4 regions of the Neobacillus sp. DZ-9 genome follow, and region 1 is predicted to be linked to each of the others. Evidence: riboswitches for the same ligand, from Rfam matches in the RefSeq annotation. Region 1 holds a riboswitch; each other region holds the start of a gene.

The links. Region 1 has a riboswitch for S-adenosylmethionine ahead of AC59HZ_RS11235 (peptide-methionine (S)-S-oxide reductase). Riboswitches for the same ligand answer to the same signal wherever they lie in the genome.
Region 2: it holds a riboswitch for S-adenosylmethionine, as region 1 does, so the genes downstream of both, AC59HZ_RS23490 (homoserine dehydrogenase) here and AC59HZ_RS11235 (peptide-methionine (S)-S-oxide reductase) in region 1, are expected to answer to the same signal.
Region 3: it holds a riboswitch for S-adenosylmethionine, as region 1 does, so the genes downstream of both, AC59HZ_RS10655 (YezD family protein) here and AC59HZ_RS11235 (peptide-methionine (S)-S-oxide reductase) in region 1, are expected to answer to the same signal.
Region 4: it holds a riboswitch for S-adenosylmethionine, as region 1 does, so the genes downstream of both, AC59HZ_RS21795 (methionine ABC transporter ATP-binding protein) here and AC59HZ_RS11235 (peptide-methionine (S)-S-oxide reductase) in region 1, are expected to answer to the same signal.

Annotation. Positions count from the first base shown of each region.
Region 1 is NZ_JCAIOL010000003.1:577,222-585,193, forward strand. It holds gene AC59HZ_RS11215 (TetR/AcrR family transcriptional regulator) at 106-636, opposite strand; gene AC59HZ_RS11220 (glycosyltransferase family 2 protein) at 797-2,083, opposite strand; gene AC59HZ_RS11225 (LTA synthase family protein) at 2,585-4,507, shown strand; gene AC59HZ_RS11230 (TetR/AcrR family transcriptional regulator) at 4,602-4,826, opposite strand; gene AC59HZ_RS11235 (peptide-methionine (S)-S-oxide reductase) at 4,849-5,202, opposite strand; SAM riboswitch class I at 5,294-5,409, opposite strand; gene AC59HZ_RS11240 (electron transfer flavoprotein subunit alpha/FixB family protein) at 5,527-6,561, opposite strand; gene AC59HZ_RS11245 (electron transfer flavoprotein subunit beta/FixA family protein) at 6,562-7,389, opposite strand; gene AC59HZ_RS11250 (multi antimicrobial extrusion protein MatE) at 7,632-7,972, opposite strand, start outside.
Region 2 is NZ_JCAIOL010000009.1:221,795-229,766, reverse strand. It holds gene AC59HZ_RS23505 (DoxX family membrane protein) at 1-377, opposite strand, end outside; gene AC59HZ_RS23500 (glycosyltransferase family 2 protein) at 782-1,480, opposite strand; gene AC59HZ_RS23495 (glycosyltransferase) at 1,507-3,330, opposite strand; gene AC59HZ_RS23490 (homoserine dehydrogenase) at 3,503-4,735, opposite strand; SAM riboswitch class I at 4,809-4,921, opposite strand; gene AC59HZ_RS23485 (GNAT family N-acetyltransferase) at 4,999-5,670, opposite strand; gene AC59HZ_RS23480 (GNAT family N-acetyltransferase) at 5,692-6,354, opposite strand; gene AC59HZ_RS23475 (carbon-nitrogen hydrolase family protein) at 6,366-7,226, opposite strand; gene argH (argininosuccinate lyase) at 7,343-7,972, opposite strand, start outside.
Region 3 is NZ_JCAIOL010000003.1:452,465-460,436, forward strand. It holds gene cysC (adenylyl-sulfate kinase) at 1-331, opposite strand, end outside; gene sat (sulfate adenylyltransferase) at 344-1,492, opposite strand; gene cysP (sulfate permease) at 1,498-2,670, opposite strand; gene AC59HZ_RS10650 (phosphoadenylyl-sulfate reductase) at 2,603-3,319, opposite strand; gene AC59HZ_RS10655 (YezD family protein) at 3,397-3,555, opposite strand; SAM riboswitch class I at 3,624-3,724, opposite strand; gene htpG (molecular chaperone HtpG) at 3,898-5,775, opposite strand; gene ltaS (lipoteichoic acid synthase) at 5,938-7,890, opposite strand.
Region 4 is NZ_JCAIOL010000008.1:142,211-150,182, reverse strand. It holds gene gcvH (glycine cleavage system protein GcvH) at 1-29, shown strand, start outside; gene AC59HZ_RS21820 (toprim domain-containing protein) at 265-621, shown strand; gene AC59HZ_RS21815 (thioredoxin family protein) at 627-935, shown strand; gene AC59HZ_RS21810 (nuclease-related domain-containing protein) at 2,085-2,915, opposite strand; gene AC59HZ_RS21805 (hypothetical protein) at 3,118-3,450, shown strand; SAM riboswitch class I at 3,530-3,635, shown strand; gene AC59HZ_RS21800 (O-acetylhomoserine aminocarboxypropyltransferase/cysteine synthase family protein) at 3,694-5,010, shown strand; SAM riboswitch class I at 5,129-5,233, shown strand; gene AC59HZ_RS21795 (methionine ABC transporter ATP-binding protein) at 5,392-6,417, shown strand; gene AC59HZ_RS21790 (methionine ABC transporter permease) at 6,410-7,078, shown strand; gene AC59HZ_RS21785 (MetQ/NlpA family ABC transporter substrate-binding protein) at 7,096-7,938, shown strand.

The sequences.
Region 1 (7,972 bases):
GTATTCCCTCTTCACAATAGTCACTATAGCAAGGGATTAGGAAGGGTTCAAAAACCAAAATAGAACGAGTGCATCAAAATAATACATTATCAGCAATTTGTATTATTACAACATCACCTGATTGAAGATTTCGAACAGCTCCTCTTTCTTATAATTATATTCTTTACTAACCCAATTCTGTAAGATGGTCATAAACGAAGTGGCGTATAAGTCACACATAACCTCAGGATACTTCGACTGATTGATTTTTGTTGAAATGGGATCATCCTCTGTTTTTGAATGTTCACGTAAAATATCACTGGCAATTTTAACCATGCTTTTGAAAAAGATATGCCCATCAGACCCCAATAACGTATTTTCAAATAACACAAAATGTTCATCTACATAATCAACCAGTAACTTAAACGTGTCAGAATTACACTCCTTATTTAATTTAATAATCTCTTCAGATAAATGATAAATAAAATCTCTTAGCAAGCTGTATTTATCTTCATAATACCGATAAAAAGACGTGCGATGAATTAATGCATCGTCACATATATCTTGAATCGTGATATGTGAGAATCGTTTCGTTTGTAAAACACGCATAAAACTTTGTATGATTTGACGCCGTGTTCGTTCAGTTGTATAGTTCATGGTACACATCCCTATCAAGAATTCACAAATGAAAACAAAGATTCCCAATTAAATAAGGTCCCATTGTATGGGACCTGTATACTCCGTTCTACATCTATATATTAATCTCAACTACTACATCAGTCTAGTAGTTGGTTTTCACCTAATGCTAACGGTACAATTATCTTAATTCATCCAGAGATTTCGCCACTGTGTGAGCAATTGGTTTCCATTCAACGTCCTTAATCAAGGCTACGATTGAAATAGGAATGTAGGTAACCATAAACAACGGAAAAGTGATTGTATATACGATTTTTTTCCAGCCAGAGCAATGAATTTTCTTCCACTCAGTCAAAGTTGTGATTAGACCCATGATAAACAGTATACTGTAATTATAGACGAAGGATTTTAATATTGTCATACTGATTACATAGAAATTCACTTTTCCATTTATTATTTCAAAAAAACCAGCTATATACAATAAGACACTTACCAGAATGCTGATACAGGTAACGAGAATGGCTGGCAATATTGTCATGGTCATATCATAACATGCAAATCTATTCCCTTTTCCTCGAAAAATACCTCTGAACATTTCCCATCCGTATTTTCCTAATACTTGGTAAAACCCCTTCGCCCAACGTAGTCTCTGATGCCAGGACTGGGAGAAAGTGACTGGCTGCTCGTCATAGAAAATAGCGTTTTTGCAATACCCAATTTGTTCGCCTTTAATGATTTGAGAAATGGTAAACTCGATGTCTTCAGTAAGTAGATGGTGTGTCCAGCCTCCGTTCTCCCTAATAACGTCGGCATGTACTAGAAAACCTGTACCAGAAATAGCACAACTAGAGTTAAGAATCATTCTTGGATGATTGCGATATTCAGCTTCGTGCAGGAACCAAAGTGAATAACCTGCAGAAATCCAATTATGACCGTAGTTCTTGGAGTTTCTATAGCTGGTAATAACCCTGTATCCTTGATTGAAGGTTTTGTTCATTTCCATAATGTAATTCTCATCAAGGAGATTGTCGGCATCAAACACAAAAAATCCTTCATACTTTTCTGTTGAAAATTCCCTTTCAATAATGTTTAACATATAATCGAGGGCATACCCTTTACCAATTTGAGTTTTATTGAAGCGCTCCCTTACAATTGCCCCAGCTTCCTCTGCAATCATGGCAGTTTTGTCGGTACAATTGTCAGCTACAAGGAAAATATCAATCAATTCCTTAGGATACTTCTGGGCTTTAATGCTTTTGATTAGTTGTCCGATAACGATTTCTTCATTTCGTGCTGCGATAATCACTGCGTATTTATTAGGGTGAACATTGCTAGTTCCTGAATTATGATTCTGTTTTGCTTTGAGAGCAACAAGCATGAATACAATCTGATACGAATACACAATTGCAAATAAGAGATAAATGAAGAAATTAATATCATCCGTTATATTCGATATTGCTGAACCCAAGACGTTACCCCCTAGGTAATATCATTTATTTTGCAGCATTCATCACCAGTTGAAATTCCCTTGAAAGAAATTTAAATATGTATTGTATAAATTCGAATTCATAAACTGTCTGGCGACTCCAAAAAATCAAATTAAAAGAAAATCACTAAATATAAGCCCCCCGTCAAATACCATTTTAATAAAAATATATAACAAATCTTTAAATCTAGTGTTAACGCCTGGTTAAGTCTATGTAAAGTTAATAAAAATTCATATTCCAATAAATAAAACTATCCAAATAAGAGTATAATTGTTAGATATTTAGCTTGAACATTTTATAAATGTTCACCACCATTAGCTAGTAAATGCCAAATAAATTGATTAAATTAATGAAATTCTTTTAAACCGTTAATACTGATTTTTGAGTCCTTTATCTTTAGGCCCTGTTATACATGGCTGTTGATGTCTGCTTAAACGGTGTCATGATATAGCCATTATGTGTTGGATTGAGAGGTGAAAAATATGAAAAAAACTGTTAATAACTATCTAGTTTTATTTGTCATTGCTGTATTTTTGTTCAGCATAAAAACGTATATCGCTTACCAACTTAATTTTAAATTGGGCATCGACAATAATTTTCAAAGGTTTTTATTATTCTTCAATCCTATCAGTTCTTCACTTTTCTTTTTAGGGTTCGCTTTCATTTCCAAAAGGAATTTTACCCTTGTATTGATTGGAATCCAATGTTTCTTGTCTCTTTTATTGTATGTCAATATAGTTTATTACCGTTTTTTCAATGATTTTATTACTGTCCCAGTATTGCTTCAGGCAAAATTTAATGCATCAGAATTAGGGGATAGTGCTGCAGGTTTGATGTCTTTCTTCGATATTTTTTATTTTACCGATACAATCCTCTTGATAGTTCTTGCCGGCACCAAATATAAACAGTTGAAAAATGAAAAGCGGATCACCTTCAAATTCGTTTTGATGTTATCTATCACCGTTTTTTTTGTAAATTTAGCACTGGCAGAAAAAGACCGGCCGCGACTTTTATCCCTCTCATTTGATCGGAATTATATTGTTAAATACCTAGGTGTGTACAATTATACTATCTTTGATATGATTCAATATTTACATTCATCAAGTCAACGTGTCTTCGCATCCGATAGCAATGTTATAAATGTGGTCAACTACCGAAAAGCATCCTATACCCCTCCCAATCCAGATCTCTTTGGAAAGGCGAAGGGAATGAACATCATACTTGTTTCAATGGAATCATTGCAAAATTTTATCATTGATTTTAAATTGCCGAACGGACAACCTGTCACACCCTTTTTGAATTCATTGGCTCATGATGGCCATACCTTTTATTTTGATCATTTTTATCACCAAACAGGACAAGGGAAAACGTCTGACGCGGAGTTTTTAATTGAAAATTCGCTATACCCCCTGAATCAAGGCGCTGTGTTTATAAACAAAGCACAGAACACCTATCAAGCAACTCCTGCAATTTTAAAAGGATACGGATACAATTCGGCAGTTTTTCACGGAAACTATAAGACATTCTGGAACCGAAATGTGATGTATAAGGCATTAGGATATGACCAGTTTTTTGACGGTTCTTATTACAGCATGACATCGAAAAATATAAAAAATTTCGGAATGAAGGACAAGCCCTTTTTTGCCGAAAGCATACGGATGCTTGAAAGTTTAAATCAACCGTTTTACACAAAGTTCATTACACTTTCAAACCATTTTCCATATGAGATTGATCCTGCGGATACAGATTTCCCAAAAGGAGATTTTGGGGACTGGGCGTTAGATCAATACATCCAATCCGCGCACTATATGGATGAAGCATTGAAACAATTCTTTGATGCTCTGAAAAGTGATGGATTATATGATAAGTCGGTGATCGTTCTTTATGGGGACCATTATGGTCTCTCCAGTAACAATTATCCTGCCCTGGCAAAAGCCCTTGAGGAGGACAAAATTACACCGGTAATGGATACTAATCTTCAGAGGGTTCCATTATTCATTCATGTTCCAGGTGTTAGTGGCGGATTGCAGCATCAAGTAGGCGGGGAAGTTGACGTGCGACCGACTCTTCTTCATCTTCTTGGAATCGATACAAAAGATTATATCGAATTTGGCTCCGATCTATTATCGCCACAGCACCGAAATTGGGTTGCTTTTAGAAATGGGGACTTTGTCTCATCGAAAGTGATACAATCAGGGGGAATATGCTATAGCGTGACTACGGGGACTCTTTTTTCTGATGAAAAGGCATGCAATAACACCAGAAACAGAGTGGAAAATGAACTCAAGATATCAGATATCGTCGTAAATCAAGATTTGCTTCGTTTTTATCATCCGAGTGGTTTTAAAAAAATCAACCCAAGCGAATATGAATATCTGGGCCCGAAAAAGAAAAAGGGAACTTAGCTTTATCAGAAGGGATAAAACAATTGGGATAGAGGTTCATCGTCTATCCCTTTCAATTTAATTATAATCGTAGAATCTTATATATTTTTTAAATTCATCCTGTGTGTACATACTTAATTAATAATCTCTTCAGATAATGATAAATAAAATCTCTTAGCAGGCTGTAATTATTTTCATAATACCGATAAAAAGACGTGCGATGAATTAATGCATCGTCACATATATCTTGAATCGTGATATGTGAGAATCGTTTCGTTTGTAAAACACGCATAAAACTTTGTATGATTTGGCGCCGTGTGCGCTCGGTCGTATAGTTCATAGTTCACATCCCTATCATGAATTCAAAAGCTAATATGCTCCCATACTGGAGTAATTTCTGTAATAATTTCATTTTTATATAGTTGTTGGAGGTCGTTTTTCTTTTGTTTCGCTACTGTTACTTGATGAAGATCAGCAAAGAAAATGAAGGATTGATTTTTAAATTGCTGACCTTTTCTAGATGTAGGGTCATGTAAGTCAAAAAACAATTCTACTATTTCATCATAAGATACCTTCCAAGGATTAAACCATATTTCTACTATCTTCACATTTGAGTCTTTTAGATGTCCTGTTCGAACCTTTTCAATCCCACGAAATCCTGTAATAAATGCTTTTTGACTAAAAAATTCGCTTGCACCAAACACTGCTCTTTCCATTTAATATCGCTCCTCCTGAGCGATAAGCCTTCTTACCATTCAAAAAACCTCTCTTTGATATAAAGAGAGGTTGGTATGATGAAATACTTTTCTCTCATCTTTCAAAGGTTAACACCTTTGCAGGAATTAGCACCGTTTCAAGTCAATATTTTGACTGATGGTTGCCGGGTATCATAGGGCCTGTCCCTCTACCACTCTGGATAAGAAGTTTATCGCTATTTATTTTTATTAACAATAACACCCGCTTAAAAGAAATTCAAGTAATAAATAAAAAAACAAAGGTGGGACCTTACTAACCCCACCTTTCTGTTTTACAAAATTACTTCATCCTTCGCTGCTACTGCTTACCTTTTCTCTAGATAAAGCATTTTGAAACTGTTCGATTAGTATAGGAACGATCTCAAAGGCATCGCCAACAATTCCGTAATGACAGTTTTGAAAAATAGGAGCATCTTTATCCTTATTAATGGCAATAATTAAACCGGAATTTTTCATACCCACAATATGTTGAATCGCACCAGAAATTCCGATTGCAAAATAAATTTTTGGCGTCACAGTCACACCGGTTTGCCCTACTTGATGTGCGTGTTCTATCCAACCTGCTTCCACCACATCTCGGCTGGCACCAACCGCTCCTCCGACGGATTTCGCCAATTGATGGATTAACTGAAATCCCTCGAAACTCCCTAAGCCTTTCCCGCCGGCAACAATGATGTCAGCTTCGTCGATTCTAACTTTCTTTACCGTCTCCTTTACTATTTCTAAGACTTTTGTCCGAATATCTTCTTCCTTTAGGGATATTGTTTCTTCAACGATCTTCCCTGTTCTTCCAGGTTGAGGAGGCAGCGCCTTCATGACTTTGGCGCGAACCGTTGCCATTTGCGGTCGGTATTTTTTACACAAAATGGTTGCCATAATATTTCCGCCAAATGCCGGTCTGCTCGCCAAGAGTAACCCCGTTTCCTCTTCTACATCTAGCTCTGTCGTATCCGCCGTCAAACCTGTCGGCATATCGGTGGCAACTGCGCTTGCCAGGTCTTTTCCCGTTGAGGTAGCCCCGAAGAGGATAATTTCTGGTTTATATTTTTCCGTGCAATCCAGCAGCGCCCTCATGAAGGACTCAGTTCGGTAATCTTTAAAGATGGGTTGGTCATAGACATACACTTTATCTGCTCCGTATTCAAATACGGTTTTTGTTAAATCTTTAACATTTTCACCGATTAAAATGCCGGCCAATTCCACTCCCCGTTTGTCTGCCAACTTCCTTCCAGCACCCAATAGTTCAAGGGATACAGAAGCAACCACACCATCCTTTTGTTCAATGAATACCCAAACACCTTGGTAATCTTTGAAATCCAATTACATTTCCCCCTTCACTTCAAACAGTTCTCGCTTTTCAAGCACGACAGAAAGCAACTGCTCCACTTGTTCCCGTGGATTGCCTTCAAGGAATGTTCCCCCTGCTGGTTTTTGCGGAGCCCATACTTTGGAAACAATCGTTGGGGATCCCTTCAAACCAAGCTGCTTAATATCAACCCCTTCCAGGTCATCAACAGACCAGATATGCGGTTTGTATCTAGCAGCTTTAATCATGTTTGGCAGCGGGGAATATGGCACTTCATTGATTGTTTTTTCTACAGAAAACAAACATGGCAGTGTGGACTTGACGACTTCATATCCGTCCTCCAATTTGCGATGGACAATGGCATATCCTTCTTCTTGATTTATTTCCTCCACTTTGTTCACGGAAGTCAGCGGTGGAATATCCAGCCTTCTTGCTATTCCTGGTCCGACTTGCCCGGTATCTCCATCAATGGACATTTTGCCGCAAATAATCAAATCAACTGGCATCGTTTTGGCAATTTTTTCAATCGCCTTTGTCACGGCATAGCTCGTTGCCAATGTATCCGCACCCGCAAACCGGCGGTCGGTGATCAAATACCCCTCATCGGCGCCAATTTCAATACACGTTTTGATCGCGTTAACAGCTGGAGGCGGCCCCATCGTGACAACGGATACGATTCCCCCATACCTTTCCTTTAGCCGAACGGCCTCTTCAACCGCATGAGCATCATATGGATTCAATATCGCAGGTGCCGTCCTGCGGTCCATCGTGTTTGTTTTAGGATTCATCTTGATAATTTTGGTATCAGGTACTTGCTTGATACAGGCTACAATATGCAGCATTTTACCCCTCCCTTATAATCAAAAGCACATGGTTTATTACTTACCATGCCGGCTTTTTTCTGGCTAATAAGCCTTTTTATGCCCGTTTACTTTTACTTTATTAAAAGAGATGTCCTAACATTCGAAATTTCTGACAGATATATCTATAAATATTGCAAATAAAAGACCAAAACAAAAAAACGCACGAGTGAGAGAGGAGCCATGCGCGATAAAAATGTTCAAGTTAACATATTTTGAAAAAATTAAATAGTCTTCTGTTCTGTTACTTGAGGGATTTTTTGCCTGCGAGATATTACGAAGTAAACAGCAATCAAGCCGATTAATTCACCTGTCGAAGCTGCAATAGCACCTGCACTGCCATTAAGTGCCGGATTCCAAAATACTAACGGAATAATTACGAGGACCACAGCGACCATATCAAAAATTTGCGGTTTTAATAGAGATTTTGTACTTTTTTGAAGCATAAGAATGCCCCCGAAGTAATCCACCCAAGGAAATACCAATGTTTTAATGATAAAAAATTTCAATACATACAGACTTTCAGCTGCCAGTGTCATGTCTGCACCTAGCACCGTTCTCATAA
Region 2 (7,972 bases), on a different contig from region 1:
GCTGCTGTATAAAGAATTGGGTTAGTGCTTGTTGTTCCCGCGAGCATAAAGTTTAAGTTCATAAATGCACCAGCGATTAATGCCGGAATCGTTGCTAAACCCACGATTAATCCTAAACCAACTAGCATTTCTCCCCAAGGAATCAAGACGTTAAAGATATGAACATTTGGGATCGCGAATTGTTGTAAAAAATCAGCGTACCAAGCTTGCACTGCTGGATGTTCCCCTGTTGCATTTGCCAGAGCTCCTTTAAGAAAACCGCCTGCATCGAAACCGCCTGTTAATTTATGATAACCTGCCTCAATCCATTGTAAGCCAAGCCAAACTCGTAATACTGTCCATACAACTGCTGCAAGAGGAGTTTTGTACCATCTCATCACAATCATCTCCTATTAATTTCTTGTGAAACATTTCACAAGTTTGTTAATGATTTTAATTTCCCTTATTGTTAAGGGTGGATCAGCTAGCTGTTATTGTAGCAGAAGTTTGTGAATCTTTTCACTATCTTCTCTACACTTTTAATATACTCTCCGCCACAAAAAATGACAACGGCTTTCACATATTTTTAACATTTTAATATTAGAAATTTGGAGGTATTGTGAACAACATAAATTATTACCTCCATTCCGTTTGTGGATTTTGTGGATAAGCATTTAAAATAACGTAATACCAATCCGCGCAATGTGGATAAGTCTGTGGGAAAATAAACAAACCTTCCTTATGTAAAGATGACATTATTGATTTAATGTCACCACGCTTTAAATTTATTACATTCAAGCTTTCAATGATCAATCTCTTTTGCGATCACTGCTTTAAAATCGTCTGTATAGGTGATGATATCTCCCCATTCCATAAGCTCTTCTTCAGAAATTTTCCAGGTATGCTTTTCTGCTTCTTGCCGAATTACAGCAAAATGATGGCGATCAGTAGAATAGATGTGAAACCCCTTTTCTTTACACTGATCAATGAAAAAGTAATCCTCAGCTCGATTCACTTTTTCAAATTGAACCTGTTGAAATACATCCTTTCTAAACATAAGTGTTGCTCCGGCAACAGTGTCAACGAAGGAATTTTCTTTACCCGACATATAAATCAGTGCTTTTTTATTTTTAAAATAAATATATAATGAACTTTTACCGATTATTGAAATATTTTTATTTTTAAAAGCTTCCATCCCGCTGCTTATATATTCAGGACCGTAATAGTCATCGTCATCAAATTTTGCTATAAAATCATATTTTGATTTCATAATCCCAAAATTCAGGCAGTCGCCTAATGTTGCTTTTTCATGCAGTTGATATACCTGGACACACTGATAATTCTTTGCCTTTTTGATCCATTTATCGATGTCCATGGAATCCTTATTTAGGATAATAATTAGCTCTTTATCCTTCCAGGTTTGCTGTTGATAATTTTCGAAAACATTATTGATACTCTCATCTCTTATTGTACAAGTTATTATGGAAACCACTTTCTTCACTCCATCCCCTTAATTTAGAATAATATTTAGGAATTCAAGATTTTCTCTAAAAGGCTGGTTAAACTGGTGAATTCCTCAAGGGATTTAAGGGAATTAATATCTTCTTGAAGGCCTTTTCTTTCGTCTGAACCAAAACCTGCAGCCCCTAAGATATTAATGTGACGAATATCTATTTGAAGTAATAGGACAGTTGCTTGAAGAATGCGAATAAATCTCTCTTGGAATTCTTGAAATCTCTCTGGATAGGTTTGCATAAGTAACTTATACTCGCTTAGTACCTTATTCATCGTTAATAAATCTACTATGCCTGAAAGCTCTAATCCAAGAATTAAAACATCGACGTCATAATGCTTTAAGATAAAGAGCCCCAGGTTTTGAATTGCCTCTTTCCATTTACTTATTCCCACAGGATGTTCTTGGTGGTAAGTTATTAATTCGTTGGACACAATATATTTGGCATCCAGTTTATATAAACGGTACCCTATTTCCCAATCCTCGTAGCCGTATTGAACAAAGTCCTCATCAAACAAACCTGCTTGTTGAATAAACTCTTTACGGATGGAAACATTCCCTGTAAGAAATGCCATCCATGGAAACATAAATCCATCTAGGTCCACATCAAAATTTTTAACTATCGTCTCAAACCACGTAAATGGTTTAAAAACTAAATCCGTATAGGTTTTATTGGTAATATCGTCTTTTTCTATTAATGGATACGGCTTTTCCAACGGTAATTTTAAGTCTTGCAGCTTTCTGTTTTTCTCTGGATTATTTTTGGTTAAGGTTTGGATCCTGTTCATTACATCCTGAGGAAACTCAGGAAAGATACATGAATAAATCTTCTTAGAATGCATCACACCTGACAAAATAACCTTATTTTGAGATTGATGATACTTAAAATGCTTTTCAACAAAATCTGGTTCTGTAATCATTTCAGCATCTAGAAAAATCAGGATGCTCCCTTTTGCTGCTTGAATACCTAAATTTCGCACATTTGCTCTTCCAAGATTACTTTTATTACGGATATATTTAAAATGATAAGGTGGATTATAACCTTTAAGATTTTCTTCTGTTTGGTCAGTAGATGCATCATCTATAAAGATTACTTCTATTTTTGAAGGATTAAATGTTTGTTGTTCGAGTGAGTAAAGGGTAAATATATTGAGTGGAAATTTATTATAAGATGGAATAATGATACTGACTTCAATATTTTGATTCTTTTTATTTTCTCTGTTTGCCTTACTAGTTTTTTGGGTGGTTTGGGTGTTTTTTTGCTTCACTCTTACATCCGTTTCTTTTACAGGACGATCTGGCCAAATTCCGTAAAGCCCCTCTTTGTTTCTACTTATCTGTTGATTCATATAAGTCTTAAGTTGTTTATTAGTCCGGCAATGGTCCCAAAGCCTAATCTCTTTGATTTCTCCTTTAAAAGATCCGCCTGACAAACTACCAATAATCCCTGTCGGGTAGACATACCTTTTAGGGCTTCGTTCACCAATTTTCACAAATTCACCATTAATGTATAAATACGGATATCTATTATCATAAACAATGGCAATATGAGTAATATCGTTAATTTCTGTTTCATGTACTAACACGGCAAAAGTATTTATTTCCGTATGTTCAAGGACAATTACTCCATTTTTTCCCACTGAAACACTAATTCCTGCTTCATCATAATACTCCCCATTTCCTGGTCCAACCATATAATTTTTCCCATCTGCATTTACAGGTTTTTCGCGTGATTGTTTATCAATCCGATGAACGCTTTCTGGTTTCACCCAAAACTCATAAGTGAATGAATTAATAAGCTTGGTCAGCAAAAGTTCATATAAGCTATTTCCTAACATGCCGCCCCCTCCATTCCCTTGTATTCAATAACTAGTCCATAGGTCGAGCTTTTACACAATATGCTCAACATACGATTATGTCTAAACTTATCCCTAGTTACGAACGATTTTTTCTGATTATTTTCAAATTCTTAAAAAACTAAAAAAAGAGGGCTGCTGCCCTCTTTTTTTACTATTGAGCTGTCAATACTTTGTCTTCATTTGCTGCCTGATACTCACCCACTATTGGGAAATAAGAAATTTCCTTATCTTGATTAGCCAGCCCCTCTACATCCCTCTTTGTCGCCCTGATTATATAGGCTTGTTTGAATGTTTGTTCAATCAAGTTAGACGGAATGCTTTGAAAATAATTGCTCTGAGCATGTACAAACCAAAGCTCTTCTTTGCAGCTTCTTTGCAGGTCAGAAACTGTCGTATCCTCAACTTTAAATGTTCTATCCTTCTGATTATTTAGGCAGACATATACCAAATCTTCGATAACTGCACTGGCGGTAGGAAACATTCCCGCTCCTGGTCCTTGCAGTGTAATTCTGCCAACAATATCTGAATGAACACTAACAGCATTCTCGACGCCCTCTACATGATAAAAAGGATTCTCCTTCCCGACAAGAGCCGGCTTAACAGATACCTGTATTTGGCCGCCTTCCTTAGAGATACTTGCAATATGTTTAAACCTCAATCCTAACTTTTCGGCAGCGTCAATTAATTCACTTGTGATGGAAGTGATTCCTTCACGTTCAACATCCTGCCAATTCGGTTCTTCCCCAAATGCAATTCGGCTTAGAATCATTGTTTTGTAGAATGCATCGAAGCCTTCGACATCATTGGTTGGATCTGCTTCTGCATAACCATTTTCTTGAGCCTGAAGCAGTGCTTCGGCAAAGGACCATTTCTTTTCTCTCATTTCGGTTAGGATGAAATTCGAGGTCCCATTTAATATTCCTTGAATTTGTTGAACCCGGTTAATTTTTAATAGTTGTTTTAGTGTTTGAATCACCGGGATTCCCCCGGCAACTGTGGCTTCAAAGCCCACAGAGACGTTATTTTGTTCTGCAAGCTCATTCAGTTGTTTTCCATGGTGTGCAAACATTTCCTTATTGGCTGTAATAATGTGGCAGCCCCGCTCAATTGCTTTTTGCAAAAATGTAAAGGTCGGCTCCTTGTTTACAATGGCTTCAATTACAATATCAAGCTTTGGCAAGTTGAGTATCTCTTCAAAGTCTGTAGTTATTAAAATATTTTTACGAATATTTCTTTCCCTCTGTTTATTTTTAATTAGAATTGCAGCCACTTCCACTTTCTTGCCTAAAACGGCTTCAAGGTCGTAAGCATGTGATTCAATCGTCCGGTAGACACCCTCACCCACCGTACCAAAACCTAAGATTGCCACCTTTATAACAGTCATTTTTTGCACCCCTTCAATAAATAGTTTGAAAATACGAAAAACCCTCTTCATAAGAAGAGGGCTTGGATTCCTCCTCTTATCTATCAGGTTTTATAAAAACCTGCAGGAATTAGCACCTTTTCAAGGATTACCTTGAAGGTTGCCGGGCTTCATCGGGCCATGTCCCTCCGCCGCTCTGGATAAGAGATATATAATTTTTCATTAAATTTCCAAGAATATAAAATGAATATTAGCTGAATCTTCTGTCAAAGTCAATAGTTTTTTTATAGAGGCAATAATTCAATTGTTTCCTTGTTATCGATTTTTTCTATCATAAAAAGCCATTCCTGCGGTTTATTAGAAAGCACTGAATAATACGTAGTGAGAAAATCTTTTACAAGCGCTGCAGGCAAACGATGTACCTCATCGCTTGTAGGCATATAGCATAAATCTAGGCCGGAGACAGCCTCACCGTTATTTTCCCATGATGGATGAACGTAAGCTAGATCTAAACGTTTATACCCTAGGTGGGATAGTACCTCCCTGCGAACATAAGGATCCATCACTTTTACACCGCCAAATTCATGATGTTCCACTCTATATGGATCATAAATTTCAGCGAACATACCAAATAGCTCTTTTTCGTTCTCTTTTGCAAGCAATTGTAAATCCTTCAAACGATTCTGTGCTAAAAATCGGCCAATGCCTAACCCTGGTTTACTGATAATGGTGAAGTCTGTCATTGCGATATTCCAATCAGGGTAATAGCGGTATTCTGTAGCTCCAACTACCTGTTCATCATCAATAGCAACAAACACGCGGATACTTGGATCTTCTAATGGTTCTTTCCATAACTCATAATCCAATACTTCCTCAGGCGGGAATATCTTCCCCATTAAATCATGAAGTTTTTTAAAATTTGGGTCATCAATATTTGTTATTCGTTTATACTCCAATTGTAAATAATCCCCCATTCTTTATTTGAATGGATTCCTCCATTCCATAATCGCTGCATGATTACAGGATTCTTCATCATCTAGATAATTTGTTGAAACACCTAAGGGCACACGGCCGCAGCCGAGGAGAAAGGTAATGACAGGATCCTTTACATCCCCCTTAATGATGGCATCCAGGTATTCTTCGGGCGTCATTTGATGCGCCACTTTATGATAGCCTGGCATCCTGCCCCCACCAAGCAGACGGTCAAACCCCTTTTCAATCACAACATGATACATGGCCTGCATCATTAACTTACCAAGCCCTAGTTTTCGGAACTTTGGGCGAACGCTAATATCTACAATATACAAGGAACTTCCATTCGGCTTATGGTTACGAATATACCCGTGGTCTGTGATTTCTTCCCAAGAATGATTCATTTCTTTTGGATCAAAATCCACACATAGTCCGGTAAGTGATCCTGCTAATACTCCATCTACTTCCACACATATAGAACCTTCTGGGAAAAGGGTAACATGGTTATTTAATTGCTCTTTATTCCACCATAATTCTGATGGAAAAGGAGGAGGAAAGCATTCCGCTTGGATCTCTATGAGCTGGTCAAAATCCTCTTTTGAATAATTACGAATGATAACCGGCATTGGTTTTTCCTTATCGAAAACAAAAAATTCACTTCTGTACATCCGAACACATCCTACTTTTCCCAATCAGGGTATAAATCAATTCTGCGGTCACGCCAGGTTGTAACAGAACCACGTTCGCGGACTTCATACAAAAGATCTAAATCAAGATCGGCTGTCACAACCATATCATCATTGATTTCCCCTTCCACTAAAATGCCGCGCGGCGGGAAAGGAATATCATTAGGAGTAATAATAACTGCTTGGCCAAAATTAGCCCTCATAAAGTCAACTGTTGGCAGAGAGCCAACTGTTCCGGTTAAAACCACATATACTTGATTTTCGATTGCACGTGCATGACTTGTGTAACGCACCCGATGAAAGCCATGACGATCATCCGTACAGGATGGACAGAAAATAACATCAGCGCCTTTTGCCTTGGCCATACGGACAATTTCCGGAAATTCAATATCATAGCAGGTAAGAAGGGCTATTTTCCCCTTGTCTGTTTCAAAAATTTGAAACGAATTACCGGGTGCCATGCTCCACTCCTTAACTTCTGTAGGAGTTATATGAAGCTTTGCCTGCTCGCCAATTCTTCCGTCAGGGTAAAATAAATGGGCGGTATTGTAAAGCTTATTATCTTTTTTAATAACATGCGTACCGGCAATAATATGCATATTGGTCTGTCTGGCAAAGTTAGAAAACAGCTCTCGGTATTGTTCCGTAAAGCTTGGCAAATCGTCAATGGTTAGGCTTTCCCCCTTTCCGTTGCCAATGGAAAGAAGCTGTGTAGTAAAAAACTCGGGAAACAAAACAAATTCAGCCCCGAATTCTTCAGCTGTTTTTATATAATGCTCACACTGGGCGGCGAATTCTTCAAACGAATTAATCGTATGTAAATGGTACTGCACTACTGATACTCTATATTTCATATATAACCTCCACACATTAATTTGTAAATTTTCCCTAAGGAAATTATCTCCTATTTTAGTTTTTCATACAAATAATTTGGCTAAATGAAAAGCCCGCCAATTTGGCGAGCTTAATATTATTGCTGCAGTTTTCCCTCAGCAAGTTTAATTTGCGCCTTCACCTGCTCAGGAGACGTTCCCCCGAAGCTATTGCGGACAGCCACTACATGTTCTGGGGCTAAAACTTTATAAATATCCTCTTCAAATAATGGGCTGAACTTCTGATATTCATCAAAGCTTAAATCCAGCAAAAATTTGTTGGATTGGATCGCATATAAAACAATTTTTCCAATAACTTCATGGGCATCACGGAACGGCAATCCTTTTCTAACTAGATAATCGGCAATATCTGTAGCATTAGAAAAATCATTGTTAATCGCTTTTCGCATGATATCTTTATTCACGGCCATTGTTTCAATCATCGGTGCAAGGAGCATTAATGAGCCTTCCAGCGTTTCAACTGTATCAAACATACCTTCTTTATCTTCTTGTAAATCTTTATTATACGCCAGTGGCAATCCTTTGAGGACTGTTAATAAACCTATTAAATTTCCATAGGTGCGCCCTGTTTTTCCTCTAAGCAATTCTGGTACGTCAGGATTTTTCTTTTGCGGCATGATGCTTGATCCGGTACAAAACGAATCATCAAGCTCTACAAATTGGAATTCCTGGCTGGACCAAATCACTAATTCTTCAGAAAATCTGGA
Region 3 (7,972 bases), 120 kb from region 1:
GGAAAGGAGAAATAAAGGCGGTTGTGACGATTTTTCCGCTATCCACGAAAAGCTTCGCCACTTCCCCAATACGTCGAATATTTTCTGTTCGGTCATGGTCTGAAAATCCAAGGTCTTTGTTTAAACCGTGGCGAATATTGTCTCCATCGAGAACATACTCATTAATTCCTTGGCGGAACAATTCATTGGAGACTGCATTAGCAATTGTCGATTTGCCAGAACCAGAAAGACCAGTAAACCAAAGTGTACAGCTTCCATGTCCATTTTGTGCATTGCGATCAGATTTCGAAATGGTTGTATCGTGCCATGTAATATTCGTTGATTTACTCATCTTAGTTCACCCTTAAACAGTTGTTTTTTCTCTCATGCCTTCAATTAGAACTTCGACCACTTCTTTTCTGCTGAAGGTTGACGGTGGAAGCTGTCCGGCACGAAGTAATTCTCTAACCTTTGTACCAGAAAGAATCACACGATCTTCCTTACCATGCGGGCAAGTTTTATCCGATGCCATACCATCGCATTTTGTGCAGTAGAAGCTATGCTCAAAGAATAAAGGTTTAATTCCAAGCTCTTCTTCTGTAAAATTACTAAAAATGTGCTGTGCATCGTAGGTTCCATAATAGTTGCCTACTCCAGCATGGTCACGGCCGACAATAAAGTGGGTACAGCCAAAATTCTTCCGGGCAATCGCATGAAAAACTGCTTCCCTAGGGCCAGCATATCGCATTGCAGCTGGATAAACTCCAAGCTGAACACGTTCTTTAGGATAGTAGTTTTCTAGTAATACACGATAGCTTTTAAGGCGGACATCTGCTGGGACATCGTCAGACTTTGTTTCACCAACAAGCGGATTAACAAACAGTCCATCAACCGTCTCAAGAGCTGCTTTTTGAATATACTCATGGGCGCGGTGAATTGGATTACGAGTTTGGAAACCAACAACAGTCTTCCAGCCTTTTTCTTCAAATAACGCACGGGTTTCCTTTGGCTCGAACCAAACATCTCCGAAAACGCCTTTTTCCGGTTTTTTAACTAGGACTACATCACCAGCAACATAAACAGGGCCTCTTTCAAATAGACGTTTCACACCAGGATGAGCGAGTTCATTTGTCTTATAAACTTCAAGAGCTTCTTTCTCTAAGTCTGGCTCATACCATTCAGAAACCTTAATGACTCCATAAACTTCATCATTATATTTTAACTTAATTTCCTCACCCGCAACTAGCGTACCTGCAAATTCATAGGATACAGGCAGGGTAACAGGAATCGACCAAATCGTATTATCCGCCAAACGCATATTGCTTACAACAGACTCATAATCTTCTTTCCCAAGGAATCCTTTTAATGGACTAAAAAGCCCAATACCAATCAATTCGAGGTCACTTAATGCAATCGCATCAATATTAAGTACTTTTTCAACATTTGAAAAATCATAGTAAGGATCGAAGGCTTCTACAAGCTTTCCTCCATGAGGTTTTGGTAAAAATGACATAATGATCAACCTTTCTTTACTAGTTTAAATTCATTTGTGATTGTTGTATTAGAAGCCGCACCAGATGGTGAAGACTTTCTCATTAAGGACAGAACTCCGAAAACGGAGATGAGAGCTCCAATCATAACGATGATTGGGTAAAAGTTTTGGACAATTACTAATTGGATGATCGTATAGGAAAGCACCATTGATAATACGGGTGAAACAATCCAAACTTTCAACAACTGTACAACAATGTCCTTTTTCAAAACGGATTTCCCATGCTTGGCAAAACCAATTCCTATAATCGAAGACGTAGTGATTTGCGTTAATGGCACCGGTATTCCGAATATGGAAGCAGCAGTGACAATGCTTGCTCCAGTACCTGAAATGACACAGCCTTCTTCTAACTTAAGTGTGGTAATTTTTTTGCCATTTGTTTCAATCACTTTGTGACCAAGAAGGAAAGCACCTAAGGCAACCGCCAGACCACCCCAAAGAACTCCACTTCCTTTAGACATTAAACCCGCAGCCACTAATGGTCCAACAGCATTTGCCACATTGTTCATTCCTGCTGAAAAGGCTTCGAACAATCCCATGAGGATAACCATTACTACCAAAATGGGCCCAGCCTTTGACTTTTCAACAAAGGACTTTATTGGTTTTATTTTTAAAAAACTGGCAGCAAGGATGGCAATCACAAAGGCTGCAAAGGGTGTGAACAGCCAAAACACGGCAATCCATAAAAGCTTCCCTAGGTATACCGATTGATAGACAATGCCTGCGCCAACCACAGAACCTACCGTAACTTCACTGGTGGATAGCGGAATACCAAAAACATTTGCTAAAAATAAGGATAAGGCTGCTGCAGCTAACACAATTAAGGCAATCGCATTTGTAAAGGTACTGCTTGGAACAATACCGCTGCCAATTGTTTTGACAACCTCCCCGCCACCAAGCCAGGCACCTAGAAAGACCACTATTCCACAAAGGAATAAAGCCACTTGTTTTTTTATTACTCCGGCGCCATAGGAAATTCCCATTGAGGCGGCTGCCCCGCTGGCTCCAATATTTACGGCAAAGAATATTCCGATGGTAACAGCAATAATTGTAAGCGTTAGAACCCCCTCCTTACGATGAGTGCAAACCGCACTCAGTTTTGCTGCTTCCAGTCCAGCGCCCTTCACGTGAATCACCATTAGAGCTTACAGCCTGAGTACAAGGAAAACATCCTATACTTGGATAATTACGATCGTGCAGTTCGTTATAAGGAAGGTCTTTCTCGCGGATGTAGGACCAAACTTCATCCCAAGTCCAATGAATCAATGGACAAATTTTAATATTTTCAAATTTGTCATCCTTGTTTAGAAATTGAGTATTCTGCCTTGTTGGTGACTGCTCGCGGCGAAGCCCCGAGATCCATGCTTCCTTCTGGGTCAGCGTTTCCCTTAACGGAATTACTTTTCGAATTTGACAGCATTGGTTTGGATCCCGTTTCCATAAAGCTGATCCATATTGGGCAGATTGTTCATCCAATGTAAGTGCCGGCTGTTTCTTTTCAATTTTCAGTGTAGGGAAGCGGGCTTGGATTTTATCAATGACATCATAGGTTTCCAGAAAATGCAGCCCCGTGTCTAAAAAAACAATATGGGCATCTGGTTTCACCTGGTGAATCAAATCAATTAAAACAATTGCTTCCGCACCAAAACTGGATGCATAAACAATTTTCTCTTCTAGATAATTACTATAGGCCCACTTTAGAACACCAAGAGCTCCCTTTGTTTCATCTTCTATAGAAAACGAATCTGAAATTTGATTCCAATTTTCATAAGTTACTGAACTCGTCATTTCTTATTTGCCTCCTCTCAGTCTATAAAAAAAGCAGTCTTCCATCAGAAATATGGTGAAGACCGCCTCTAGTTTGTCTAGTCAGCGCGTTTATTCGATTGAAAACGAACCTTTTCATTTTTCTCAATTTGTACTACCTTGCCATCTTGCACCACTAGGGTGATGGATCCGAATTTTAATGTGCCAAGCATTTGCTCAAGGTGTGAAGCAATTTCTTGCCATTCTGATGGTTTCAGATAATTCGCCCCCCTTTTCACAAAAACGCCTCTCCCATTAAGGAAAGGCGTCTTCACTTATGTAAAACACCTTATCTCCCAAAATGAGCACATTTTGCTGGAATTAGCACCTTTCTTTGTAGGTTGCCGGGCTTCAACGGGCCAGTCCCTCAGCCGCTCTAGATAAGCGATATTTAGTTGATGTCATTAATCCTACTATACCAATAGGGATTCGTCAATATAAATGATTAAAATATTTTAACAATTTATTTTGTTTAAAAAACTGCAATTAGCATAAATGAAGGATGCTGTGAAAAAGCAACAATAAAAAGGATTGCAAGCCTCGCTTGCAACCCTTTTTATTTATACCATGATTTTGCAAATATCGTTTGTAAACTCAACTGGGTCATTAATTGGAAGACCTTCAATTAACAGAGCCTGATTATACAGCAGGCTCGTGTATAAAGACAATTTTTCTTTATCGTTCGCAAATGAATCTTTTAACGATTTGAATACTTCGTGATTTGTATTAATCTCTAATACCTTGTCCGCTTTAATATTTTGGTTACCAGGCATGGCTTTCAAAATTTTCTCCATCTCGATCGTGACTTCACCATCAGTGGTTAAACATACCGGATGGGTCTTTAATCTTTTTGAAACTCTAACATCCGTTACTTTGCCTGATAAGATGTTTTTCATATAATCAAACAGGTCCTTATTTTCCGTCGCTTCGCCTGAATCATTTTGCTTATCATCTGCCTCAATTCCGAGATCACCGCTAGAGACAGATTTGAATTCTTTTTCCTTGTAGTTCATAAGCATTTTAATCGCAAACTCGTCAATATCATCGGTGAAATATAGAATCTCATAACCTTTGTCTGCCACTAGCTCCGTCTGTGGCAATTTTTCAATTCTTTCAATGGAATCACCGGTAGCATAATAAATATATTTCTGATCCTCCGGCATTCTTGAAACATATTCATCTAAGGTTACCATTTTCTTTTCTTTAGAAGAATAGAACATCAATAGATCCTGCAGTTCTTCTTTATGTGTTCCGAAATCACTGTATACACCGTATTTTAACTGTCTGCCAAATGACTTGTAAAATTCATCATATTTTTCACGTTCATTTTTCAATAAAGCTTGTAATTCGCTTTTGATTTTCTTGCTGATATTTTTCGCGATCAGCTTTAACTGGCGGTCATGCTGCAGCATTTCACGTGAAATATTCAGTGACAAATCCTCAGAGTCGACCATACCTTTGACAAAGCTAAAGTAGTCCGGAAGTAAATCAGAGCATTTGTTCATAATCAATACTCCACTGGAATATAGCTCTAAGCCCTTTTCAAATTCAGGTGAATAGTAATCGAACGGAATGTTTTCCGGGATATAAAGGATGGCATTATATCTTACTGCCCCATCAACACTGATATGGATATGCTTTAAAGGCTTATCAAAACCATAATGCTTTTCTGCATAGAAATTAGCATAATCTTCATCAGTCAGGTCCTTTTTGTTCTTGCGCCAAATTGGCACCATACTATTGATGGTTTGTTCTTCTTGATAATCTTCGTATTCATTTTCACTGCCTTCTTTAAGTCTTTTTGAAGAAACCTCCATTTTAATTGGGTAGCGAATAAAGTCTGAGTATTTTTTAATGATCGATTTTAAACGATATTCCTCTAAATACTCATCGTAATTCTCGTCTTCGGTATTCTCTTTGATTTTTAAAATAATTTCAGTACCTACGGAATCTTTCTCACATGGCACAATCGTATATCCTTCTGCACCACAAGATTCCCATTTGTAGGCCGTATCGCTGCCTAACGCTTTGCTGGTAACGGTAACAACGTCAGCCACCATAAAGGCAGAATAAAACCCGACACCAAATTGACCAATGATTTCATGGCCATCCTTCACTTCATTTTCGCTTTTAAAGGCTAAAGAGCCGCTTTTGGCAATGGTTCCAAGATTATTTTCAAGCTCTTCCTTTGTCATCCCAATTCCAGTATCGATGATTGTTAGGGTCCTGCCTGCCTTATCAGCATTTACCTTTATGTAGTAGCTATCTTTATCAAAGGTTAAAGAATCATCTGTTAACGCTTTATAATATAGCTTGTCAATGGCATCGCTTGCATTTGAAATTAACTCTCTTAGAAAAATCTCACGATGAGTATAAATGGAGTTAATCATCATGTCTAATAGTCGTTTGGATTCAGCTTGAAACTGTTTTGTTTCCATCATTTAAGATATCTCCCTTCAAATTTGAAAAATCAATTCCTTTATATACTCGTTAGCACTCCATCACTTTGAGTGCTAACCCATATTTTAAATAACATAAATATTTTTTTTAGTCAATAAAAAACTGCCCAAGATTTTAACCTCGGGCAGCTTGCTTATTTTTTATTTATTGGAATCCGCTTTATCTTTTTTATTATAATCGTATTTTGAACGATCAACTGGAGTAAAGTTTTGAGGGGTGTAGAAACGTAATAAATCCCCATTCACAACCTTATCCGAAAGTAATAATTTTTCTTCTACGATTTTCTGATCTTTCTTAGCCTCTTCTACCTGATCATTATCTAATTTCATACCGTTATTGGAATTATAGAATTTACCACCAACAGAGGTAATCGTTGGACTAACAAAATCTCCATTGCGGAATGGAATCAAATCATCGTGCTGTTCTGATAACAAATCAGTTCCAAATTGAATATAATTTTTCGTATCAATACCTAACAAATGCAGAAGTGTAGGAAGAATATCAACTTGTCCACCATATTCGTGGCTTACGCCGCCTTCCATACCGGGTACACGAATGAAGAAAGGTACACGTTGTAATCCAGTACTTTCAAAAGGAGTAATTTCTTTTCCAAGCACTTTTTCCATAGCTTTATTATGGTTTTCTGAAATACCGTAGTGGTCACCATACATAATAATAATGGAATGATCATAAAGACCTGATTTCTTCAAGTAATCAAAGAATTGCTTTAACGCTTCGTCTGCATAACGGGCAGTCTGGAAGTACGAATCAACTGATTTATCCCCCGTAGCAGCAGGTGCGATGGTAGCCTCTTTTTCATCAAGAGGGTAAGGATAATGATTCGAGACGGTAATAAATTTTGTATAAAATGGCTGCGGCAATGTTTCTAATAATGGAATGGATTGATTAAAGAAGGGCTTGTCCATCAGTCCATATTCCGCCAAGTTACCAGAATCTAATTTATAATATTGTGAATCAAAAAATTTATCATAACCAAACGATTTATAAATTTCATTCCGATTCCAAAAACTTCCCGAATTCCCATGGAAAACGGCAGAAGTATATCCATTCTGTCCTAAAATAGCTGGAGCTGCCTGGTACGTATTTAAACCTTTAGTAGTAAAAGCCGAGCCTTGTGGTAACCCGAATAACGAGTTTTCCAGCATAAATTCTGCATCAGATGTTTTACCTTGGGCAGTCTGATGGAAAAAGTTATCGAAATATAGAGTGTTATTATCTTTCGTTAATGAATTTAAAAAAGGAGTCACTTCTTGTCCGTTTAACTTGTAATTAATTAGGAAGTTTTGCATGGATTCAAGATGTAAATAAATCACATTCATACCTTTACCGGCACCAAAGTATTTCGGGTTCGGACTAGCATAATTTGATTGCGTATAATTAAGGACTTCTGTAACATCATCACTGTTTGCCATAACTCTTTGGGCAGATGCTTTTGTACTATTAATTGCATCGTAAATCGTATAATTATACATCCCTAAATACTTCACAATATAGTTACGGTCAAATCCTCTTGTCAATAATTGCGGACGATCAACTTCAGCTAATGCAAGATTGAAACATGAAATGAACAATGTTATGGAAAATAAGGCAGCTAATTTATGGCGGCCCATATCTTTGACCTCAAGTTTTACAAAACGAAAGGCCATTAAAGCAATCAAGACAACGATATCCACAAAAAACAAATAATCATAAGGCCTTAATAAGGAAGTAACACTGCTGCTTACGTCACCAAAATTTTGGGTCTGAGTTAATGTCGGGAGTGTAATAAAATCATTAAAGAAACGATAATAAACAACATTGGCATATAAAAGAAACGACAAGAAAAAGTCGATAATAATTAACCAAATGTATTTTTTACGACCCTTAAAAAAGGATGCCAATCCTAAAAACAACAGAGATGATCCTAATGGATTAATAAATAATAAAAACTTTTGTAAATAGTTTTCTATACCTAAGTTAAACTGTGTTAGTTGGACTATATATGTTTTTATCCAAAGGAATAATACAGCCAAAAAGAAAAAGCCAATATATTTATTAAAAATACCTTGACCTTTTTGAAATAAAGTATTCATTTATTAACACCTACCTTCTAATACATATTACATACTTTTATAATACAGTTCTATATCATATTCAATCCAATCCACCTACCAT
Region 4 (7,972 bases), on a different contig from region 1:
AATACGAAGAAATGACTAAAGAAGACTAATTCTTAACTTGAAAGCACCTCATGCAGGTGCTTTTCTTACATTTTCCACTTTTTCTACTACTAAATTTGGGCAAGCTATCATAAAATGTGAAGAAGGCGGAAAAGCATCCATGAGCAAAAACCTATTTTTGAGATGACAATAATGCTATAGTTAACGTACCTAAGAAGCAGGCACACATTGTGAAAAATTTGGAATATGTTATCATAAAACAACTTCTTTTACAGGTGATGGATAATGAATGATACGTATGTTGACAAAGTTCTTATTGTCGAAGGAAAATCGGATAAAAATAAGGTCAAGAGTATTTTAAAGGAACCCGTTGAAATCATTTGTACAAATGGAACCATCAGTTTGACAAAGTTGGATGAATTGATTGAATTTCTTGAAGACAAGGATGTCTATATCCTTGTGGATGCCGATGAAGCCGGCGAAAAGCTTCGGAAACAGTTTAAACGGGAGTTTCCTCATGCGGAACATTTATATATTGATCGGATGTATCGTGAAGTAGCTACAGCGCCTGTGCATCACCTTGCAACAGTTTTATTAGGAGCGAATATTGACGTTCATACCGAGTATTTAGAAATGAGCTAACTGAAATGAATGAGTGGAATCGAAATGATTTAACCACCTTCCTCGAATCAAAGGCAACCGGAGTGGTCTATTTTTATACGCCGATGTGCGGCACCTGCCAGCTGGCCTCTAAAATGCTATTGGTAGTTGAGGAACTGGTTGAGATAGAAATGGGAAAAATGAACTTAAATTTTTATCCTGATTTAGCGGTGGATTTTGGCGTTGAAAGTGTCCCATGTTTGCTGATCGTACAAAACGGGTTCGTGATGGAGACATTATATGCTTTCCATTCAGTGCCGTTTTTGTTGGATAAAATAAGGAAGTATATAAGCTAAAACAGATGCTTTTGTGGGCATCTGTTTTTTTGTGACATATAAAAAGAGTGTTGCTAGTCATTGGGAAAGGGCCAGAGTGCCTGTGACAGGGTTGGAAAAGAAACAGCGGTCACTTTGGAAGAGTTAGAGTGCCCGTGGCAGGATTGAAAAAGCGAAAGCGGTCACTGTGAAAGGTTCAGAGTGCCCGTGACAGGGATGAAAAAGAAACAGCGGTCACAGTGGAAGAGTCAGAGTGCCCGTGGCAGGCTAAAAAAGGCGAAAGCGGTCACTGTAGAAACGTCAGAGTTCCTATGACAGGGTTGAAAAAGCGAAAGCGGTCACTTTGAAAGGGTCAGAGTGCCCGCGACAGGATAGAAAAAGCGAAAGCGGTCACTGTGGGAGTCAGAGTGCCTGTTACAGGATAGAAAAAGAAACAGCAGTCACTGAGGAAGAGTCAGAATGCTCGTAACAGGGTTAAAAAAGTTTCATCGGTCACGTGAAAGGGCCAGAGTGCCCGCGACAGGATAGAAAAAGAAACAGCGGTCACTGTGGAAGGTTCAGAGTGCCCGTGACAGGGATGAAAAAGAAACAGCGGTCACTGTGGAAGAGTCAGAGTGCCCGCGACAGGATAGAAAAAGAAACAGCGGTCACTGTGGGAGAGTCAGAGTGCCCGCGACAGGATAGAAAAAGAAACAGCGGTCACTGTGGAAGAGTCAGAGTGCTCGTGACAGGGTTGAAAAAGTTTCATCGGTCACTGTGAAAGGGCCAGAGTGCCCGCGACAGGATAGAAAAAGAAACAGCGGTCACTGTGGAAGGTTCAGAGTGCCCGTGACAGGGATGAAAAAGAAACAGCAGTCACAGTGGAAGAGTCAGAGTGCTCGCGACGGGATAGAAAAAGAAACAGCGGTCACTGTGGAAGAGTCAGAGTGCCTGCGACAGGATAGAAAAAGAAACAGCGGTCACTGAGGAAGAGTCAGAGTGCCCGTGGCGGGGTTAAAAAAGCGATAGCAGTCACTGTGAAAGCTCCAAAGTGACAATTACGAGATAGAAAAAATCACAACGGTCACTAACAAATAAGCAAATATCAATTTACTTATTTCAAATTTAAAAAACTATATTCTTTCTTACCAGTAGAAATATAGTTTTCCTTTAAAACCCGTCTAATTGTTTTCATTGACACCCCCCACACCATTCCATCACAACATTAGTGGTAATTCTCATATCCGGAAACAACAGCTTAATTTCTTCCACACTCCGTATAACAGCAGCATCAATTGCTTCCTCGCTCCCGCAATCAATACATATCAATTTTCCAGTAGCCAATGATACTTTAAAGGAATGGCACGCACAACAAGTTAACCCTTTTCGAAGAAAACCAAAATTATAAGCCCGGAGCTTTGCATATGGTAAATCAATTTGATTCAAAGAAACTAGTTTATCTGCGAGAACGTTCTGCCGAGAAGATAATTTGGATGGAATACTATTTAACTTTTTCATGAAACTTTTTAACTGAGGTACATAAATAATGGGCTCGCTGGAGGGTGCTTCGTATAAGTAAAACTCGGGGTTAATAAAAACAACGTATCCCTTAATCGGTATATTGTAGCCTAAATTATGGAGTAATTGACTTAGTAGGGTTTTGCTGCGATTTAACTGATCAAGCGGATTTTGATATACTTTTCCATTTAGAGTTTCTAACCTATCACGCTTAAAAACAAAATTTCCTTGATAATTTTTCACCTCAAAAAGGTAGATCGGTTGTTGAAAAAGGAGCGCAGAATCAATTTGGAATTTTTTATTACCGGCCTCAAGCTGCAAATCATTTAAAATAAAACATTGACTTTGCACTTTCTCCGTTAATAAATCAAACTGAACTTCCCCTTCGTAGCCTTTTTCAAGATTCAAATAATGCTGCATTTCATTCTCCGTCAACTCCATTCGCGTGTTTAAAATCCTAAGAATCAGTAACTCTAGTGACTCTATTCGTGGTTTGTAAGCCATGTTCCACACCCTTTCTTTACTTCAAATTTTATAAAAATATCACCCATCCTTAACTACAAACAATTGAACAATTTATAACAATTCCACCAATTTCGACACACACCTCCGCCGATCCCCGCAATAACTGTCGAGCATTATTAAAAGGATAATAGCGCCCCATGATGAATAGTATTAGTAAAAGCATGGGACCGGAGTGGTGAAAATGATAGAGGCTTTAAATAATTTTCTAACAAAGATAAAAGAACAAAGGCATATCCTTCCATTGATAGAAAACGCGGACCTTCGAGTGAACATAAATACCAATCAACACTCCATACAACTGGTAATAAAAAATGGAACCATTTTTACACTTCAAAACCAACCTGCTAAATACGAAATTAGCGGCGATCTAAATGCAATGACACAACTCCTCGAGGGGAAGAAAAGGTTACGAACACTAAAACTCAGCATTTCAGCTCCTTTAAGAACGACCCTGCTTCTCGAATCCCTTTTTTACCTCACAAAGGCACAGGAAGATTTTGTGAAAATAGTTTAATCAAAGCTATTGACTCGGAATTAGACATCATGTATGCTGAATTTAGAATATTCTACCAATAAATCAATCAAATAAAGTAATCTTATCTAGAGAGGCGGAGGGACTGGCCCGATGATGCCCGGCAACCGGTTGGACAACCAAGGTGCTAATTCCAGCGGAGCAGAAAAGGCTTCGGAAGATAAGAAGAGAGACCCCCTCTTCTTATTGAAGCGGGGGTTATTTATTTTAAAAGGAGTGGGTGTAATGGCAGAAAATCAAAAAAAGTATCGATTTGAAACATTAAGTGTTCATGGCGGATTAACACCAGATCCCGTAACAGGAGCACGCGCTGTTCCGATCTACCAAAACAATGCCTATCAATTTAAAAACACAGAACATGCAGCAAATCTGTTTAGCTTAGCGGAACCAGGTTACATATATACCCGCATTCATAATCCAACCACCACCGTATTTGAAGAACGTGTCGCTCTCCTAGAAGGAGGCGTCGGCGCCCTAGCAGTCGCTAGCGGGATGGCTGCCATCACACTCGCAATCCTAAATATTGCCGAAGCAGGCGATGAAATTGTTGCAGCATCCAATCTCTATGGCGGAACCTATAATTTATTTGCGGTTACTCTCCCTAAATACGGGATTAAAGTAAAATTCGTAGATGCAGATAATCCGGAAAACTTCCGCACGGCAATTACCGAAAAAACAAAAGCAGTTTTTGCTGAAACAATTGGTAATCCAAGCTTGCGCGTTCTTGATATTGAAAAAGTTGCAGAGATTGCTCACGAGGCTGGAGTTCCATTAATTGTTGACAATACCTTTGCAACACCTTACCTTTGCAGACCAATTGAACATGGTGCAGACATTGTGGTACACTCCGCAACCAAGTGGCTCCTGGGGAATGGCACCACGACAGGCGGCATCATTGTTGATGGCGGTAAGTTTGATTGGAATTCGTCTAAATTCCCTGGCTTTACTACTCCAGATGTAAGCTATCATGATCTTGTCTATGCAGAGGCACTAGGGGCCGTTGCATATATTATCAAAGCGCGAGTCCAGCTCCTTCGTGACCTTGGACCAGCCTTAAGCCCACAAAATGCTTTCTTATTTACACTTGGTCTTGAAACGCTGCATGTTCGTATGAAAGAGCATGTCACCAATACAAATCAAGTCGTTGAATATTTGTTAAATCACCCTGCCGTCAAGTGGGTTTCCTATCCAGGGCACAAAACACATCCAGATCACGAGTTAGCCTATAAATATTTGCCAAAAGGGGCAGGATCTATGGTTATTTTCGGAATTAAGGGTGGAAAAGAAGCTGGAGCAAAGCTAATAGATTCCCTCTCTTTATGGGCTCATGTTGCTAATGTTGGGGATGCAAAAAGTTTAATCATTCATCCGGCGAGTACAACACACCAGCAGCTAGATACTGAAGGACTTAAGGCAGCAGGTGTATCAGAAGATTTAATCCGCCTATCAATCGGTATCGAGAACGTCGAGGATTTGATTGAAGACCTGGAATCCGCGATTGAGTCTGCAACAGGCTTAACTTCGTTAAAAGTAAATGTTTAATATTTCCTAAATTCTTTTTTTCGAAAATTTCATTGACACTCTTTTTTATCCGTGGTACGATAATTTTCGTAAAATAATTACTTAAATAATTTAACGTGTTAATTGAATATATAGGATGCTCTTATCAAGAGAGGTGGAGGGATGTGCCCGATGAAACCCGGCAACCGTCAATTTATTGAAATGGTGCCAATTCACACAAAGCGATTGCTTTGGGAGATGGGAGAAAGGTTATATTAATAATGCCTTTCTGCCTGTGCAGAAAGGCATTTTGTTTTCCTAAAATAGGAATTTTTTCTACCAAACAATCAAACCCTATAATCAAGTAATAGGTTGTAATTTCAGAATTTTAAGTAAATAGGATAAAAAGTAGGTGAAACGACTATGATCTCGATAAAAAATGTCCGAAAAATCTATCCATCGAAACAGGGGCAGTTAAAAGCCGTCGATGACGTCAACCTGGAAATTAAAGAAGGAGAAATTTTCGGAGTAATTGGATATAGCGGTGCTGGGAAAAGTACTTTAATCCGTATGCTCAACGGACTTGAGCTGCCGACCGATGGAACTGTAACGGTAGCTGGTCGTGTTATCTCAAAAATAAAGGGCAGCGAACTTCGAAAGGCACGCCAGGAAATTAGCATGATATTCCAACATTTTAATCTTCTTTGGTCAAGGACAGTCAGCGAAAATATTGCTTTTCCATTAGAAATAGCTGGGGTTCCAAGCTCACAAAGACAAAAAAGAGTTAATGAGCTCATTAAGCTAGTTGGTCTTGAGGGCAGAGAAAATGCGTATCCATCACAGCTGAGCGGCGGGCAAAAGCAGAGGGTCGGAATTGCCAGAGCACTCGCGAATAACCCAAAGGTTTTGCTTTGTGATGAAGCAACCTCCGCGCTCGATCCGCAAACAACCGACTCAATTTTGGAATTATTAGTTGATATTAATAAACGGCTTGGCTTAACCATTGTATTGATTACACATGAGATGCATGTCATTCGAAAGATCTGCCACCGTGTTGCGGTAATGGAAAGCGGAAAAGTGGTTGAGCTTGGTTCAGTTCTCGATGTATTTAAAAACCCTCAACAGCCGATTACAAAACGATTTGTCCAACAAGTGACAGAGCCGGAAGAAACAAAGGATACTGCAGAGCATTTGCTTGAACGTTATCAATCAGGTCTGATTGTCCAACTAACCTTCATTGGGGAATCTGCTGAGCAGCCGATTATCACTAATTTAATAAGAAATAACAATATTACGGTAAATATCCTGCAGGGGAAAATATCACAAACCCAAAGTGGTTCATATGGTACGCTTTTCATCCATATCGATGGGGACGAAAAAGAAGTCATGAATGCAGTTGACTTTATCCGTTCTCAACAGGTAGGAGTGGAGGTGGTAGCAAATGATTAAGGAGTATTTTCCAAATGTTGATTGGCTTATTTTGTGGCAAGAAACAAAAAATACCCTATATATGACGGGGATCTCGGTTCTTGCAACTTTTATTTTAGGGACCTTGCTTGGATTAATTTTATTTCTTACTTCTAATGGAAACTTATGGGGAAATAAACCGGTTAACGCGGTATTCAGTACGATCGTGAATATTTTCCGTTCTATACCATTTATTATCTTAATCGTGTTATTAATTCCGTTAACTACGATATTGGTTGGATCCATGATTGGTGTTAATGCTGCATTACCATCATTAATAATTGGAGCTGCGCCGTTTTATGCGCGGATGGTGGAAATTGGACTAAGAGAGATTGATAAAGGAGTCATTGAAGCAGCCAGATCGATGGGAGCAACAACTGGTACGATTATCTGGAAGGTGCTTCTTCCGGAATCAATGCCGGCACTCATTTCAGGTATTACAGTTACAGCCATTGCCCTTGTCAGTTACACAGCGATGGCAGGTGCGATTGGGGCAGGCGGCTTAGGAAGTCTCGCTTACAACTATGGGTATCAGCGAAACCAAAATGATGTCACCTTTATGGCAACAGTCGTCATTTTACTTATTGTGTTTGTGATTCAATTTATTGGTGATTTCATCACTTCAAAATTAGATAAACGATAAAAAAAGGAGAGGTTAAAATGAAAAAATGGTTAACAGTACTTTTAGCATTAACACTTGCACTTGCGCTGGCAGCTTGCGGTAAATCTGAAGAAAAATCAGAAGGTACTACTGAAAAGGGCAGTAAAACAACAACATTAGTTGTCGGGGCATCTACTGTTCCCCACGCTGAAATTCTTGAAAAAGCAGCACCGCTTTTAAAAGAAAAAGGGATTAATTTAAAAATTACAACCTTTACTGACTATGTTTTACCAAACAAAGCTCTTGCTTCAAAAGAACTTGATGCTAACTATTTCCAACACATTCCTTACTTAGAGTCTCAAAATAAAGAGTTTGGATATAATTTTGTCAATGCTGGCGGAATCCATATCGAGCCAATTGGTATTTATTCTAAGAAATACAAAAAACTAAGCGACCTTCCAGAAGGTGCTCACCTAATCATGAGCAACTCTGTAGCAGACCACGGCCGTCTCCTTTCATTGCTTGAAAAACAAGGCCTAATCAAACTTAAAGATGGCATTGATAAAACAAAAGCTGAATTGAAAGATGTTGTTGAAAATCCTAAGAATTTGAAATTTGATGCAAACTATGAAGCAAAATTATTACCACAAATCTATAACAATGGCGAAGGCGATGCGGTTCTAATCAACTCAAACTATGCGATTGACGCGGGCTTAAACCCAGTTAAAGATTCCATTGCGATTGAAGATAAAGAATCACCATATGTAAACGTAATTGCGGTTCGTAAAGGTGATGAAAACAAGCCAGCAATCAAAGCACTTGTTGAAGTACTTCATTCAAAAGAAATCCAAGACTTTATCCTTGAAAAATACAAAGGTGCCGTTGTACCAGTATCTGAATAAGTACCATGAAAAAGCAGGCGATGTAAGCCTGCTT